4 regions of the Paenibacillus sp. Z3-2 genome follow, and region 3 is predicted to be linked to each of the others. Evidence: a T-box and tRNA genes for the amino acid it is inferred to sense, from the RefSeq annotation. Region 3 holds a T-box; the other regions hold tRNA genes.
The links. A T-box is a leader RNA that pairs with one kind of tRNA and senses whether it is charged. The one in region 3 lies ahead of leuS (leucine--tRNA ligase), so its partner is inferred to be a tRNA-Leu.
Positions count from the first base shown of each region.

Region 1 (4,217 bases), 2.6 Mb from region 3:
TAAACCCGGCACTTGAAAGTACCCCGTTGTTTATTGTAGTATTTGGTTAAAAAAAATCGGAGGAAATATGCCTAATCAACCAGAACAACATTCCATCCAGGCGTGGTCTCTGATCAACCGTAAATACTTGGGAAAAGGCGTCCGTGTTAAACGATTCCGAAAACCGACACGCTGTCAAATCCGCAATCGTGTTCTTCTTGCCGTGCTGATGGCCAATGATATCAAGCTGTCCCAGCTCGCAGAGGACCTCTCCATCTCTTCACGCAGTGTCAGTGCGTGGGTGTATGAAGGACGGATACCCGGCAGTACCAATTTGGACAAGACATGCCAATTACTCGGTTACCCGCGCCACATTCTCTTTAATGAAGAAGTTGTGCGTAATAGCCCTGTGATATGTCAACCCGAGTCATCTCGCTTCATGAAGCGTACGGTGACCCGTTCTCCGGTTAGTAACCGTATTCTGACAGGCTTGTGTATGGTCCATGATTTGTCGGTGACAGATGTCAGCCACTGGATCGGGGTTCATCCCGGCACTTTCCGCAAATGGCTGCATCAGGGAACGCTGCCTTCTGCTGCGTTTCAGGAACAAGCGGAGCAATTTTTCCGCATCCCGAAAACTATTTTGTTCGCAGATGTTATCTTGAAAGATCGTCGCAACAACTAAATAAGCGAACAGCCAAAAGGCTCTGCTCTCCCCTAGGGAGGCCAGAGCCTTTTTTAACGTAAAACGTATGCCTTCTCTCCCGGACTTGAAGCAGTCTTCTGGCTATTCCATCGGAAATGTCAGATAATCTCCCCTTCTTCGCCTTTTGCTTCCAAAGAGAGCCATCACAGCCCTCTACAAGCTAAGTTTACGCATTTCATCATAACCGATCTCTCTAAAAGGCTATCCTTACCTCGTGTTCAACACTTCATTGATATATTTCAATCCGGTATATCGAGGACGAAGCGTATGCGCTGTGGCGAATGCATGCTCTACCATTTCCGGGGTTACACCCAGTTGTTCAATAGTTACCGGTCCGCCTACTTGTTCCAACCAAGCGGTGAGCTGAGCAGCCTCAGGCAAATGGTCATATATGCCGAACACCGGTTCACCCGATGTCTGTGCGAGTTCTTTATATTTTACAGTAAGCAATGCACAAGCTACGCCAACTTTGGCACCATGCAGAACCGGTCTCTCTCCCGCTTGCATCAGGTCCATCTCCCAGATATGAGACAGGTGGTGTTCTCCTCCAGACGCCGGACGGGAGTGGTCAATGATCAGCATGGAGATGCCGGATACAATTAACGCGTCCATTAATACAGCCACCCCTTCCGCTCGTCCCTCCGCAATAGCTTGTACATGATCTATACAGGTGTTCAGCGCTTCTTCTGTCATCCGATAAGCGACCGGACAGAACGGTTCTCCGCCCAGTTCACGAGATACAACCCAGTCTGCAAGCGAAGTATATTTACCAAGCATATCTCCGAATCCGGCAGCATTCATCACTTGGGGGGCTTGATCCAGAATATCCAGATCGGCAAAGATAGCCTCAGGCGGCACAGCCTGAAATGTCTGTTTGACTCCGCTTACAATTAAGGGTGCACCTGCAGAGGTAAACCCATCTACCGAAGCCGCTGTCGGTATGGACAGAAATGGCTTGTTCATTTTGGAACAGACAAATCGCACCAGATCATGGATGGTACCAGAACCCACGGCGATGACTGCCTCACTAGTCAGATTCACACCCAACATGACTTGTACAATAGCGGCTTCGTCGGCAACGATATCACCCGTGTGATTCTCCGGTAGAGCGATCTCATCCACCTGAATGCCCGCTTCCCGAATACTGCTCAGTACATCAGACCCAGCGGCCCGAAACGTATGACGATCATAAACAACCGTCACTTGATGGTACCCTCGCTCAGACAAATAACCCGGCAACCTCTGAATGGCCCCAGCTTCCAGATGAATCAGCATATCCACCATTCGATGTTGATGTCCACAAGCACACTGCTGCGCTTCCTCATTCCATGCTGCAATTCGTTCGTTCATATTCATTCGCTCTTACCCTCCCATATGAGATCTCATGCATAATTAACGGGTTAAAACCACAAAATGAAAAAAGGAAATAAAATGTGATGTTTTTCCTGATCACACTTTACTTCCTATACCCAACATTTGCAAATCCATATCTCACATTTCCAAGTAGGTGAATCGATGAAATTAACGAAAGAATTAGGGGTTTCGCTCGGATTTCTCGCCGGAACCACCTTTGGTAGCGGTATCGCTTTTTTGTTTCGTCTCCAGTCCGTTGAAGTTATTGCCAGTGTTACGCTGTTCGGTATCGCAGGAGCCATTGCGGGAATCATCATGGCAGTCATTTTGCGACAGCGGCAGCATTAGAATGCCAACGCATCATGGCGAATTCACACTAATTCTACAAAAAAATAAAGAAAGGTTCATGAATTGCTCTGGAGCAACTCATGAACCTTTCTTTTGTTTGATGCGGTCGAGAGGACTCGAACCTCCACGGGGGTTAGCCCACACGGACCTGAACCGTGCGCGTCTGCCAATTCCGCCACGACCGCATAATATGTATCTCCTCATCCATCGATGAAAAGCGCTCCGGTGAAGCAATTCCTTGTTTTACCGTAATTCAGAGTATACATGGTCCAAAATTAAATTGCAACTTCTTTTTTTATTTCATTCATGAAAAGGACATATGTCCTTTTTTATCAAATTCAAACATCCTATCGTAGCATTAGGCACATAAACCAACCATGCAACTGAAAAAAATGAAGGAGAGATCCACTTTGAAAACAGCCAATCTTTGTTTTATCGGTGCCGGATTTCATGCATCCACGAATATATATCCTTCTGTTGTTGAGGCTGGAGGGCAGATCCAGGCCATTGCCACTCGCAGTATCGTACGCTCTGAAGCAGCTCTGCTGCGATTTGGCAGCAACGGAAAAGCGTATGACAACGCTCAGCTTATGTTACAGCAGGAAACCTGTGATGGAGTCGTTGTCGTCGCCCAGCCTGTAGATCAGACCACTCTTGTCCTTGAATGTATTCGGGCTGGCAAAAATGTATACGTGGATAAGCCGCTCGGATGGAACGCAGCCGAAGCCGCCTCTGTAGCAGAAGCTGCCGAACAGGCTGGCGTTGTCGTCATGGTCGGTTTCATGAAACGTTATGCTCCCATATATATGAAACTCAAGGAACTCATTGATGGCGGTTCGCTAGGTAAGGTGCGTTCATTTCAGATGAAGTTCGCGGTAGACAGTACGCCATTTTGCAAGGATGAGGAACAATTCATGAAGCTCGCTGCCATTCATATGGTCGATCTGATGCGTTTCCTGTTCGGAGAAGCCGTACGGGTTACAGGCACAACTGTGAGGGATAAGGAACATATCAACCAGAGCATCTCCCTTGTATTTGAGAATAACGTCGTGGGCAGTGCCTATTTCACCGGCATGAGTGCGTGGTCACGAGAAAGCGAAAATGTACTCGTGACCTTTGATAACGGATTTGCGTCTGCTGAAGAGATCAACACACTCACTGTTCATTCATCCCGAAGCTCAACCAGCCTTCCCTGGAAATCTCTTGAGGAACAAGATAGCGTATATACTCCTTCCGGATCTCCCATGTCTGGAGCTTATCGTGACCTTTATCTGCGCGGGTTCGTTGGTGAAATGGCTCATTTTATTGAATGCTGCCAAAATCAGGCTGTCCCACATTCCAGTGCCAAGGATAATATTAGAACGATGGCACTATGCGACGCTATTCTATCGTCACTGGGGTGACGTATATACGTTCATTTTTCAAGATAAAAGACAAAAGAAGCTGTCCCTTGTTCTTAGGGGTCAGCTTCTTTACTATTTGATAACGGTCTGGATGGTGATCGTGCGGTTACGTCCCTCTTCCTTCGCTTGATACAGAGCATTGTCCGCCAAGTGGAACAATTCCGTTGCCGTTGTGGAATGCAATGGATATTCAGCAATTCCAGCAGAGATGGTGACGGAACGATCGATAGGCAATATACTTTCTTCGACCGTTATTCGGATACGTTCAGCAATCTCAAAGGCGACATTGGATTCAGAATTTCTTAACAACACAACAAACTCCTCTCCTCCAAAACGAGCGCAGACATCTTCTGGTCGAACGGTCAATTGAATGATGTTGGCAATATGTTTCAGTACTTCATCCCCTGCATGATGCCCGAATGTATCGT
Region 1 covers NZ_CP096397.1:2,053,991-2,058,207, reverse strand. Annotated here, with positions in the region: gene M1D71_RS09235 (helix-turn-helix domain-containing protein) at 68-664, shown strand; gene M1D71_RS09230 (sn-glycerol-1-phosphate dehydrogenase) at 893-2,041, opposite strand; gene M1D71_RS09225 (hypothetical protein) at 2,201-2,386, shown strand; tRNA gene M1D71_RS09220 (tRNA-Leu) at 2,488-2,571, opposite strand; gene M1D71_RS09215 (Gfo/Idh/MocA family protein) at 2,797-3,789, shown strand; gene M1D71_RS09210 (sensor domain-containing diguanylate cyclase) at 3,862-4,217, opposite strand, start outside.
Region 1: it encodes a tRNA-Leu, which carries the amino acid that the T-box ahead of leuS (leucine--tRNA ligase) is inferred to sense. The anticodon was not compared.

Region 2 (4,217 bases), 2.6 Mb from region 3:
GGCCATGGCGGTGTTGACGGTGGTACATCAGCCCAAGGTGTGCTGGAGAAAGATATTAACCTCGCCATTAGCCAAAAGGTGTATCTCCTGCTTCGTAGCAAAGGTTACGCCGTCATCATTAACCGACTTGGTGATTATGCACTTAGTGATGAGAACCGCTGGCTGAACAGCCGCTCCCGTCATACCAGAGATCTTGCCCAACGTAAAAGCCTCAGCGAAGAAGTGAGTACTGATATCGTAGTCAGCATCCATGCGAACTGGAGTCCAAGATCCGCTACACACGGTCCAGTGGTACTGCACCAGAAGGAGGGCAGGAGCTATCTGCTGGCCCAATCCATTCAGGATGCGATGAACGAGTTGTGCGGTACTGAGCGTGGAGTTGTGTGGGGCAGGCCCTTCTATATGTTGAATTACGTGAAGCAACCTGCTGTCATCGTCGAAACCGGCTTTTTGAGCAATGCCGAAGATCGAGCCAGAATGAGTGATCCAACGGAGCAAAAACGAATCGCCCAATCCATCGCTAATGGCATTATTTATTACCTGTCGGTAGTGTAGGGGCAGCATGCCAGTTCCACACTTCGCGCACCAGATCACCGATACCTACAAACTCAATCTGACCCTGAAAACGAGAGATCGATTCACGAACCACAGCCGATGTGTTCAACCCCGTATGGCCGACATGACCAATGACGACACATATCTTCTTGTCAATCGCACGTTGAGCTGCCAGATCCATTTGCTTGCGAATGTGCTGCTTTGAGTTTTGATCATCCAGGAAAATGTCATTACCTACAGGTGGCATATTTTTGGATATCGCGAGTTCACCCACTACGGAGCGAAAATTCGTACGGCTGTCCACAAAGAAGAGGCCTCGTTCCTTGCATACGTCGAGCACAATCGACATGATGCGTTTATCGGAAGTGATTTTGGAGCCCATATGATTGTTCATTCCAATCGCGTGGGGCACATCATCTATCGCTTTCTCTACGCGTTCGCGGACTTCTTCATCCGTAAGATTGGATGTGATTGCACCCGGGCCCAGCCACTCAGGTTTTCCTTTCTTGGGTTCCATGGGCATGTGCACAATCACATCCATTCCCTTCTCATGTGCTGCAATCGCATCTTTCTTCGTTGTTGGCAGAAAAGGCATTACGGCTACCGTCAGTTTGACTGGCATCGCCAGAATCTCATCCGTTCCCTTCATGTCGTTACCTACATCATCGATGATAATTGCCATTCGCTTCAGCGTACCCTTTGAATTGATGTCGGTCATCGCTGCTGTGGCCAAGTCCGCGCGGCTCAGTGAACAAACCAAAACAAAAATTCCAAGAATCCCTATAACCATCATTCTGAACATAATGATTCTGGATTCCCGATTGGATTTCAATCCTTTTCTCACCGTTCTCAAAATTAAACCCCTCCTTTTATCCGTGTCCTCATTGTTTCATAATGTAGGCATGAATATGTACGTGGAAGGTAAATGATACAGCGGTAAAAAATTGATTTACACTAATCCACCAGAATACGTTGAGGCATTACTGTGAAATCAAGGCATTAAAAAAGGCCTGTATATTGCTCCAAGAGCAACATACAAGCCTTTTCTTCTGATGCGGTCGAGAGGACTCGAACCTCCACGGGGGTTAGCCCACACGGACCTGAACCGTGCGCGTCTGCCAATTCCGCCACGACCGCATATTATATCTCCGTAAGAAATCTCGGCGACAAGAAATAATATATCATGTGTAATCTATCATGTCAACACTGAAAATAATAACAAGTAAAGCCCGAGTCAGACGTCCATGTCTGATTCGGGCTTTACTTACAGTTACAAGGAGTTAACGCTATGAAACCTGAGGCTCGTCACTCATTACAGCTTGGAAGGCCAGTTGCCATACCATGCATAACCGCCTCTTCTTTCTTTATCAATATCACTTAATTTGTATCTAACTACCCCGTCGCGACCAATAAAGATCGGTTTATCCGTTCCCACTTCGTAGAAGCGAGCCCAGATCGGTGCAGCTTTGGAATCAGCGATAATTTTGCTGTCTCCGTTCGCTCTTTCATACTTGTAACCCGTAATCTTCACTTTGTTAAACCACGCCTCGGCTCCTTTAATGGATGCCGTAATTTTGGCGTTAGCAGGTCTGGTTTTCAGGAATTTAACAATCGTTACACTCTCTGCAGCCGTCAGCGATGGTACTTCATAGATTCTTGCGCTTGCCGGTTTAAGGGAACTGGAATCATGTTGTTGTCCCCATGCTGTCAGCTTACCGCCTGAAACGACCTGTGTATTCAGAATCGCTTCTACACCTTTAGCAACTGAGTTCTTACTGCGATTGGCAAGGGCACTGTCGATAAACGAGAAGTCACCTTTACGCGTTGCTACTTCATCCAGCATGTACATGACGTTAATCATGGCATCATCATTATAAGTGATGTGTTTGTGATATCCGGAGCTTTGGTACACTTGCGGCCATCCACCGTTTGAATACTGCATATTAATCAAAAAATTGATTCCTTTAATTGCAGCCGCTGAGTAGCGCGGATCATTCGTCTTTTTGAATTCCTTCGCCAATCTTCTAATCTCTGAGTATGTAGCCTTGTTGTCAATCGTGGACTTCGCCCATTCTCCACTGGTTTGTTTATAATCCTTTCTCCAACCTCCATCTGGCAGCTGGTTCTTCAAAACATCGGAAATACTTGCTGTTGTACCTGATGCATCGGCAGCAGATACCGTTGCTACAGGGAGAAAAGCCATTCCAACGGCTGAGAATACCATGGTACATGCTAGAACAAAAGTAACTATTTTTTTTGCTTTCAAAGATAACACTCTCCTAAGTTCGTTTTAATAAATCTCCCACTTCTACCTAACTTAAGATTCGAACCCCAAACCTCCTTTATTTGAATTCATCGCACAATAAAATCAAATTCCATCCAATATGTGGATTGGATAAAACGATAATATGCAAAAAATCGATTTTTGTCAATATATGCAACTTAATCAATATAATCTCTTTAATTCTACATAACGGAATAGTTCTTTTAACTCATGACAAACTTATTTATTTGTCCAAAATCACCTTCAACGAATCAATAGTGACGTTTTTGTCATGAATGATACCCAAACTTGATCCCCTCTTTCATATAAAAACCGTAATTCCGATAACATTGGGGTAAAATGAAGGGTTTTAAATGGGTTTGACAATTACGCATTTATGCAATATAGTTTCAAATAGTTACAAAAACTTAATTATTAATTGCCGAGTTTCATGTTTGAAAACGGGGGAACCAATTTGGGTGAATTATTCTTATACATAGGAAATATAGGGAACCTTCTACCGAACCCTTAGCTAACTCCGTAGGCATCGAAGGGAGAACATTTATTTTGAAAAAACTGATTATCTCCATTTTTGGAGCAGCTGTACTATTTACATCCGGAGCAACAAGCACAGAGGCAAGCAGTATTAACTCCGTAGTGAACAACATGACAGGCATACCTTACAAGTGGGGTGGCACAACGCTGGCTGGCTTTGACTGTTCCGGGTTTATGAGATATCTTTTCAACAAATACAGCATTGTATTGCCACGTACTTCGCAGCAGCAAGCCAAAGCAGGTACTCCGGTATCCAAAAGTAACATTCGCACAGGTGATCTGGTGTTCTTCAATACGATGGGCAAAGGCATTTCACATACAGGTGTATATATCGGCGGCGGACAATTCGCTCATGCTTCCAGCAGTAAAGGTGTAAGCATCACCAAGTTGTCCAATCCTTATTTTAATGATCGTTACGTAACAGCACGTCGGGTAACTGGACAGTTTATGTATGATAAAATGTTAGGGAAAATGTAATTCACACACAAAAAGGCACCGGATTTTAAACCGATGCCTTTTTGTGTACTTAAAAATGTGCATTGTATTGCTAACTAATGCAACGCCTTCTGCACTCGCATTGCGCCTTGAGACAGAGCATGTCCGCCACCGACAGCTCCAGCCACCGCAACGGTCTCCATGATCTCCTGATCTGTAGCACCCTTCGCACGAGCTTCTTCCACATGATAGAAGGTACATACCTCATTGTTAGCAAATAGTCCAATTCCGAGCGCAATGAGCTGTTTCGTCTTCGCATCAATCACGCCAGGCTGAAAACATTCTCCGGTAAACTCATGATACGACTTCACCACACCTGGCAGCACGTCGCTTAATGCTCCAATCTGAT
Region 2 covers NZ_CP096397.1:2,141,012-2,145,228, reverse strand. Annotated here, with positions in the region: gene M1D71_RS09690 (N-acetylmuramoyl-L-alanine amidase) at 1-555, shown strand, start outside; gene M1D71_RS09685 (divergent polysaccharide deacetylase family protein) at 530-1,408, opposite strand; tRNA gene M1D71_RS09680 (tRNA-Leu) at 1,609-1,692, opposite strand; gene pelA (pectate lyase) at 1,868-2,830, opposite strand; cyclic di-AMP (ydaO/yuaA leader) riboswitch at 3,249-3,380, shown strand; gene M1D71_RS09670 (C40 family peptidase) at 3,386-3,850, shown strand; gene M1D71_RS09665 (carboxymuconolactone decarboxylase family protein) at 3,925-4,217, opposite strand, start outside.
Region 2: it encodes a tRNA-Leu, which carries the amino acid that the T-box ahead of leuS (leucine--tRNA ligase) is inferred to sense. The anticodon was not compared.

Region 3 (4,217 bases):
TGAAACCTGGTGGAACGTTCCTGTTTGATGTTCATCATCCCAATACCCTTATTCGTTATGATGAGGAACAGCCTTTTGTGCTGGATGAACGCTCCGTATCGTATATTTGGACCTGTGGATTGGATCAAGATCGATGTGAGATTGAGCATCATCTGAGTATCTTTTCGCGTGTGGATGATGGTAGCAAAGATATGTATCAGCGTTTTGAAGAAGTCCATGTCCAGCGTGCATATCATCCGGACTGGATGAAGCTGGAGTTATCCAAGGCAGGCTTCAGAGACGTAAAGGTATATGCCGATTTTGAATGGGAAGAAGCCGGAGACAGCGCACAGCGCTTGTTCTACGTTGCTGTGAAGTAAGAGCGAATGATGAGAGCTGTCCTTATGGTACATAAGGGCAGTTTTTTTGTTTGATTTTCCATGGAGCATGAATAACAAGCTTCTGTAATAGGCAAAAGGAAATGCGAGGAAGACTTACGAGCGTGACAAAAAGTATTGCCAGTTAAAGTGAAGGAGGCCATAATGGTTGGATAGAAAGCGTTTTCTAACCGAATTAATTGTCAAAGTGAGGTGCAGTAATGGAAAGTACATATAAAACAAGACTCACGCCGGAACAGCTGAATGCCATAATCAAACAACATTTCTCTACAAGTATACAGGATTATAAGGAGATGGTGGATGGCTGGGCCAATCATGCATATCTCATTACCCTAAGTGATACACAGCGGGTGGTACTCAAAATTGCCCCGTCGGCTTCGACCAATCTGATGCGCTGTGAGCAGGACCTCATGATTGCCGAGGTTGAGGCATTACGCCTCATTACGGAATTACAGGATGTTCCCGTACCGCAAGTGCTGGTTTATGATGATTCGTTAACCATTGCTCCAGCGCGTTATTTTATCATGGAGTATATGTCTGGAACACCCTACAATCAGGTCAAGGATCAATACGCGCCGGAAGAGCAGGAAGCTATTGAACAGCAGCTAGGTCGTTATAACCGTCGGATTAATAAGATCAAAGGCGAGAAGTTCGGATATTTCTCGAAGCAAAAACAGCGTTATTCCACTTGGAAAGAAGCATTTATCCATCTGATGGATGACATTCTTACCGATGGGGAAGAAGCTGGTATTACATTTTCGATTGAATACGCTGAATTGAGACGCTTGATTGAAGAAAAATCGGATGTGTTGGACGATGTAAAAGAACCTGTACTTGTCAGTTGGGATCTGTGGGATGGCAATGTTCTGGTAGACGCAGGTCGTATCACAGCTATTATTGATTTTGAACGTTCTCTGTGGGCAGACCCTTTGATGGAGCATTACTTTAGTCATTTTAACTATACTCCCGGATTCGTGAAGGGATACGGACAAACGATTACGACTGAAAGTGAGCTGATAAGAAGAAGTCTATACGACTTGTATTTTGATCTGGTATTACGCATTGAGTGCGCTTATCGCGAATATGATAATCAGGAACATGTGAATTGGGCCATTCATAATCTGGAGGAAGGCATCGAGCGTTTTCGTTTATCCTGAACAGCCACGAGTGTCATTGATCGGTACGAACCGTGTGCCTCAAAAGGTGATTATAACGTGTAATATTGACTTTGGGTTTGCTTTTTTATATAATGTTCCCGATATTGTATACATATTTCGATGATAAGGATCAGTAGTAATTCCTGTACATAACAGAGAGCCGGCGGTTGGTGCAAGCCGGTTGACAGTGATTTGCGAACTCGCCTTGGAGAAATGCGGTGATTACACCATTCTGTTTAACCTGCTTGTAAAAGCTTGGGCTCAGGAATGGAAATCCGCATCGGTTAACCGCCGTTACAGGTCCAAAGGGAGTGGATGACGAAGCACGTTCGTCCGCTAACTAGGGTGGTACCACGGGAATTCAACCTCTCGTCCCTAGCGCTGCAAACGCTACGGGATGCTGAGGTTTTTTTGTTGCAATTAAAATGCGAATAACCTGAAGGAGGAACAATAGATGAGTGAGAATAACCAGCCGAAACACGGCTATCAGCCACAAGTCATGGAAAAAAGTTGGCAGCAATACTGGGATGAAAATAAAACGTTTAAAACGGGTGAGGACCCTGCTAAACCGAAATTTTATGCACTGGATATGTTCCCTTATCCATCCGGTTCAGGTCTGCACGTAGGCCACCCGGAAGGATACACGGCAACGGATATCGTTTCACGTTACAAGCGTATGCGCGGTTACAATGTATTGCACCCAATGGGTTGGGACGCTTTCGGACTGCCTGCTGAGCAGCATGCACTGGATACAGGTGAACATCCACGGCATATTACATTCCGCAATATTGATAATTTCCGTCGTCAGATCAAATCGCTCGGGTTCTCCTACGACTGGGAATCGTGAGATCAGCACAACGGACCCTGAATACTATAAATGGACACAATGGATCTTTATCCAGCTGTACAATAAAGGCCTCGCTTATGTGGATGAAGTGGCAGTTAACTGGTGTGAAGCACTTGGAACGGTACTGGCTAATGAAGAGGTTATTGATGGCAAGAGCGAACGTGGTGGACATCCGGTTGTACGCAAACCGATGCGCCAGTGGGTCCTGAGAATTACCGAGTATGCGGAGCGTCTGTTGGAAGACCTGGAAGAGCTGGATTGGTCTGAAAGCATCAAGGATATGCAGCGCAACTGGATCGGTAAATCGACAGGTGCAGAAGTGGTTTTTGCCATTGAAGGTCACGAAGAAGTCATCAAGGTGTTCACAACCCGTGCAGACACATTGTTCGGTGCGAGCTTCGCAGTTCTTGCTCCGGAACATGAACTGGTAGAAGCAATTACGACCGATGAACAACGTGAAGCCATTCAGGCTTATCAGGAGCAAGCTGCACGTAAGAGTGATCTGGAACGTACCGACTTGGCCAAAGATAAAACGGGTGTATTCACAGGAACCTATGCCATTAACCCGGTTAATGGTGCAAAACTGCCAATCTGGATTGCCGATTATGTCCTTGCTGGTTACGGTACAGGTGCAGTTATGGCCGTTCCGGGTCATGATGCACGTGACTGGGAATTTGCCAAGCAGTTCGGTCTGGATATCATCGAGGTTATTCAAGGTGGAGACGTTACACAAGAGGCCTATTCGGGCGATGGCGCGCATGTGAATTCTGACTTCCTGAACGGACTGAACAATGAAGAAGCGGTTGCCAAGATGATTGCTTGGCTGGAAGAGAACGGCAAAGGACAAGGCAAAGTAACCTATCGTCTGCGCGATTGGCTGTTCAGCCGTCAGCGTTACTGGGGTGAGCCAATCCCAATTCTGCATCTGGAAGACGGAACCATGAAGACCGTACCGGAGGATCAACTTCCACTGCTGCTGCCTGATATCGACCAGATCAAACCTTCGGGTACTGGAGAATCACCACTGGCGAATGTTACGGAGTGGGTGAATACGGTAGATCCGGAAACGGGAATGAAGGCACGTCGTGAGACCAACACTATGCCACAATGGGCGGGTAGCTGCTGGTATTACCTGCGCTTTATCGATCCGCACAATGACAAGGAACTGATCTCCAAGGAGAAGCAGCAACAGTGGCTGCCAGTTGATCTGTACATTGGCGGAGCAGAGCACGCCGTGCTTCACTTGCTGTACGCTCGTTTCTGGCACAAAGTGCTGTATGATCTGGGTGTTGTAGATACCAAAGAGCCTTTCCATAAACTCGTGAACCAAGGTATGATCCTGGGTACGAATAATGAGAAAATGAGTAAATCCCGTGGCAATGTCATTAACCCGGATGAAATCGTTAATGAATTCGGTGCAGATACTTTGCGTCTGTATGAAATGTTCATGGGACCATTGGAAGCAACAAAACCGTGGAATGCTAACGGGGTTGAAGGCATGCACCGCTTCCTGTCACGTGTATGGCGTCTCTTCATCAATGAAGACACAGGAGCCATCAATGACAAGATTACGGTGGACGGTGGAACAGACGAGTTCAAGCGGACGGCTCACAAAACGATCAAAAAAGTTACGGAAGATCTGGAGCATCTGCGTTTCAACACATCCATCAGCCAGCTGATGATCTTCATCAACGATGCATACAAAGCCGATACACTGCCTCGTGAAGCGATGGAGAACTTTGTGCAGCTGTTGTCACCACTGGCACCGCATATGGCAGAGGAACTGTGGAGCCGTTTGGGTCATGAAGGTGGAATCTCTTACGTGGCTTGGCCTGA
Region 3 covers NZ_CP096397.1:4,695,367-4,699,583, reverse strand. Annotated here, with positions in the region: gene M1D71_RS20995 (class I SAM-dependent DNA methyltransferase) at 1-359, shown strand, start outside; gene M1D71_RS20990 (phosphotransferase family protein) at 578-1,534, shown strand; T-box leader at 1,646-1,914, shown strand; partial or broken gene leuS (leucine--tRNA ligase) at 1,989-4,217, shown strand, end outside.

Region 4 (4,217 bases), 3.2 Mb from region 3:
ATATCATGGACAAAGGTACCATTACCCTGCACGGGACACCGCAAGAACTGGATATGTCCCAGTTTGAACATCATCTGTCCGTTTAGCTGGAGCTGCGGTTTCGGGTGGACAGAGGGTTCAGGAGCGCTTGTCCAGGATGTTCGAGTATTTCGGATATAATCGCCGTATGCATTCCGGGCAGATATCATGGGTGAATTCGGCGTGGGTATGCTTCTCTAGATAACTTTCGACGGAGTTCCAATGTTCTTCTTCATCCTTGATTTGTTTGCAGACGGCGCAAATAGGCAGCAGTCCACGTAATGTACGCACTTCAGACAGGGCCTTCTTCAATTGGCGTTCTGTCTTTTTTTGTTCGGTAATATCCACGTGTGCGATCAAAGCCAGAGGAGTATCCGGAATGGGCTCGGTATGAACTAGAGGGGTGAGATCCGCACGGAACCACCGTTCTTCGTTATATACCGTATACACGCAGATGTCATATGTATGATTTCGATTAAAGGGTGTTCCGCGTTCTTTCAAATTCTGTGCTACAAGTGCCGTTGCAGCATTCCTGCCTCGTAACGCCCAGGCTTCCAACAGATGCAGGTAATGTCTATGATTATTGTTCGCATCCGAGCTAGGTGGAAATTGACCCAGTCCCTGTTGCCAGGCGCGGTTGCAGCTGTGGATAACCCAGTGGTGGTCAATGATGATGAGTTGGTGACGTATGGATTGGAACGTAAGGCTTTCCAGGTCGGATGTAACATGTCTCATGAATGAGGTCCTCCTTTGACGGAAATCTTATCTCAGTTCATCTGGAATATCCAAAATATCAGCGACCAGATGTCTGAAGCGGGTTGCTTTGCGTGTGCCGTGAATGAGATTGGACAAACGATAGGGCGGGATACCGTACTGTTCACAAAAGGTCTTCTGGTCCACTTGAAGCTCGGTTAGCCGTCGTTTGATGGCCCATCCGAACGGAGTCACTGGTTTTTTCTTGTTCAAAAGGGTTCACCCCTGATTAGAATGTAGTATTCAGTCGCCCTTTCTTCATGTAGAATATATAGAAATGCGAGCTGTATATTTTATTATATACGTAAATGCGTCATCTAACAATTAAAAAAGACGGAAAAAAGTGTATTTTGTGATGTTAAATGGCGTAAATGCGTTAAATAAACAAATAAAATGACAAAAAACACGTCGGCAAGGAGGTTGCCGCGTGTTTTTTTGTTTGTCCTAATGAAGGGAAGTGGAGCTGAGGAGAAAAAGGATTAGGCCCTGTAGGCATGAAGTCCAGCTCCAAGCATATGGAAACTGGGAAAAAATGATTTCATGGACATCGAGGTTGGCTGTGCCAGTCCATCCGCAGCCGAGGCGCTGACGGTATTCCATTCATTCTCCAAATCTGCGGCCAGGCGGACCATCAGATCTTTGGTAGTATCGTTGTTCAGGGGAATGACTTTGGAGGCTTCGGTTATGCAGGCATTCATGGCTGAATGAAGATAACCAAGGACCGCCTCCTCGACCGGGATATCGAGGTGGTGGTTAATCCAGGCGTGAACAGTGGAGAGGCAGCCAACTGAATCATATTTGGCGAAGATCTGTTCGAGCTGGCTGAGATCAATCCAGGGGTGCAGAGCGCGTGCAAGTCTGATCAATCGTTTACCCATAACAGCAGCTTGTTCTCTGAGTTCTCCAGGAGTTCGCTGAACATGGACGAGCTTGTCGATCAGAGCTATCCGCCATGTATCCTTGTGATCTGCTGCGGTATAGATGCCTTTGATGGCCATGCCTTCAAGACGAACGATACTGGGATGCAACTGACAACGCATGAATGATTCGAGATCTTCAGCATTACGAATGGTACCCTCCTTGATATGGATATCCATGCCGAAGGAATGGGTGAACCCTCCAACCTGAATAGAGGAATCAAGCAGATTGACATAATCGAGCAGCTTATTCCCACGGTTCACAATCATTCGCCTCCTGTGTTCGTTAAATGTCACTTAAAGTAACATTTATATTCCTTTTTGTTTGCTTTGTGTTTGAAAATCCGAACTATATGATAGTTATCTTCCCATAAATGTCCGCTTTTTGTCAATAGAATCCTTGGAATTTATTGTTCTAAAAATGATAAATCATATATTGTGTTATTTAATGTATCATTTTAAGTTAGGTATTCACAGGGTATAGGGGAAGATTATATATTACTATATATAAATGATTACACAGATCGGCTCTATCCGGAAAAGAGGGGATCAAAACTAATGATATGCAGTTCATGACTAAACATGACGAGAATATGCGATTTTTGAGGAAAATGCCTGGCTGAAAAAGAAGCATTAAAAAATACTTTACTTTTAGATCTAAACCCGGTATAATCAATTCTGTTGCCGATTATTTACGACATGCGGTCGTGGTGGAATGGCAGACACGCTATCTTGAGGGGGTAGTGGGCGTATGCCCGTGGAGGTTCGAGTCCTCTCGACCGCATCATATGAACGATTAAGAAGAAGCTTTCCTTTATTGGAAAGCTTCTTTTTTTGTCTTTTCGACCAGTAGAACCTCAAGTCAGGAAAAAGGCCCTCCATTACCCGGGGCGATCGTGCTTACCTTCTGGTTACGGGTGGCCTATGTATTATTTTTGAAGCAAGTTCTTGATATCTTCTTCAATCTTGTCGGGTGTTGTTTTGGGAGCATAACGTTTCAGTACCTGTCCGTTCTGATCCACAAGGAATTTGGTGAAATTCCATTTGATTGCTTTGGAGCCGAGCAGGCCAGGAGCTTCCTTGCTTAGATGCTGGAAGAGAGGATGAGCGCTTGAGCCGTTCACATCAATTTTCTCGAACATAGGGAAGCTCACGCCATAATTCATCTGACAGAACTCTGCAATGTCGTCCGAAGAGCCTTTTTCCTGTGCAAATTGGTTGCTTGGAAAACCCAGAACTTCAAACGGAGCATCCTGAAACTTGTCTTGCAGTTCTTGCAGGCCTTTGAATTGAGGAGTGAGGCCACATGAGCTAGCCGTATTCACAATCAGTAGCACTTTGTCACGGTAGTCGGACATTTCAACTTCTTGACCGCGAAGAGTATTCACTTTGTAATCGTAGATTGTCATCTAAATCGCCTCCATTATATAATCTTATACCCCTTATTATATTGGTTGCAATTAAATAATACAAAACTAATATGGTGTTAAAAGAATCAAAACAGGCAAGTTGTGCAGAATACGTGAATGAATTGCGATGTGATTTTCGTCAGAGTGAGAATTAGATAGACTTGAAGAGATAGATAGAGTATAACCTTGTTGTAAGCGCTATTATGTATGGGTATTGGCGAAAATCTGCCGATTCGGTGATCTGTGCGGACTTTACACCGTCATGGCGCGGGTGTATGATTCATAACGTAATTTCAATTTAAATTAAATTGTACTTGAAAAACGAAACAAACGATAATATCGCTCGATCTTACTTTAAGATATACGAACGATGTTTTAATCGCTGAGTTTCCATTCTTTGATGAGTGGGAAACGGGGGAACCAACGGAATGCGCTGTCCAGGACAGTGGGCATTCATGGGGTGAATTTTCCGGTGACAGCCGGAAATAGGGCGACTCTCGCGCCCGAATCCGTCAGCTAACCTCGTAAGCGTTAAAGGGAGAGGCAACAAGCCGTACGCTGGTTCATGGTGTTTTCGCCATGGATTATTTAAGAAGCGTTCGGGAGGCCTTGGTCCCCCACGCTTCTTTTTTGTTGTCTTTTCACGCCAAGGGAGGAACGAATGATGGATACTGAGATGATCTTAGTGACTGCTCCAAATGAAGCAGGACGCAAATTTATCAAATTGCTGATGTACAAAAAAATGCCGTTTGCCGTTCTAACCAACAGTGCAGGGGAAGAGCGTAGACTCCGTAGAATCGGGGTAGAGCATGTCATTCGCATGAACACGGCTGCAGCTCAAAAATGGTTTTTGCCGCAGGGCAGCGTAGGCAATGTGTTTATTTTCGAAAACAGCCTGAATCTGACCTGTCGTTATTTGCAAATCTGCCGTTCATGGACATCGAAGTCCCTGTGCGTCATTACGGAACAGAGTCATCCAAAGGGCATCTATCGGGGGATGGGCGCAGACCGAATTGTATATTCACTCAATGGGGAAGTCGGCTTTCTCCTGAATGGTTAGTGCGCTAGCTTGATAGCTTGTGATTGCTCCGGTGTAAGGGGCCTGTTATAATTGAATATA
Region 4 covers NZ_CP096397.1:1,506,249-1,510,465, forward strand. Annotated here, with positions in the region: gene urtE (urea ABC transporter ATP-binding subunit UrtE) at 1-86, shown strand, start outside; gene M1D71_RS06475 (hypothetical protein) at 118-753, opposite strand; gene M1D71_RS06480 (XRE family transcriptional regulator) at 781-984, opposite strand; gene M1D71_RS06485 (urease accessory protein UreF) at 1,251-1,952, opposite strand; tRNA gene M1D71_RS06490 (tRNA-Leu) at 2,390-2,472, shown strand; gene M1D71_RS06495 (glutathione peroxidase) at 2,618-3,097, opposite strand; cyclic di-AMP (ydaO/yuaA leader) riboswitch at 3,468-3,643, shown strand; gene M1D71_RS06500 (HAD family hydrolase) at 3,759-4,157, shown strand.
Region 4: it encodes a tRNA-Leu, which carries the amino acid that the T-box ahead of leuS (leucine--tRNA ligase) is inferred to sense. The anticodon was not compared.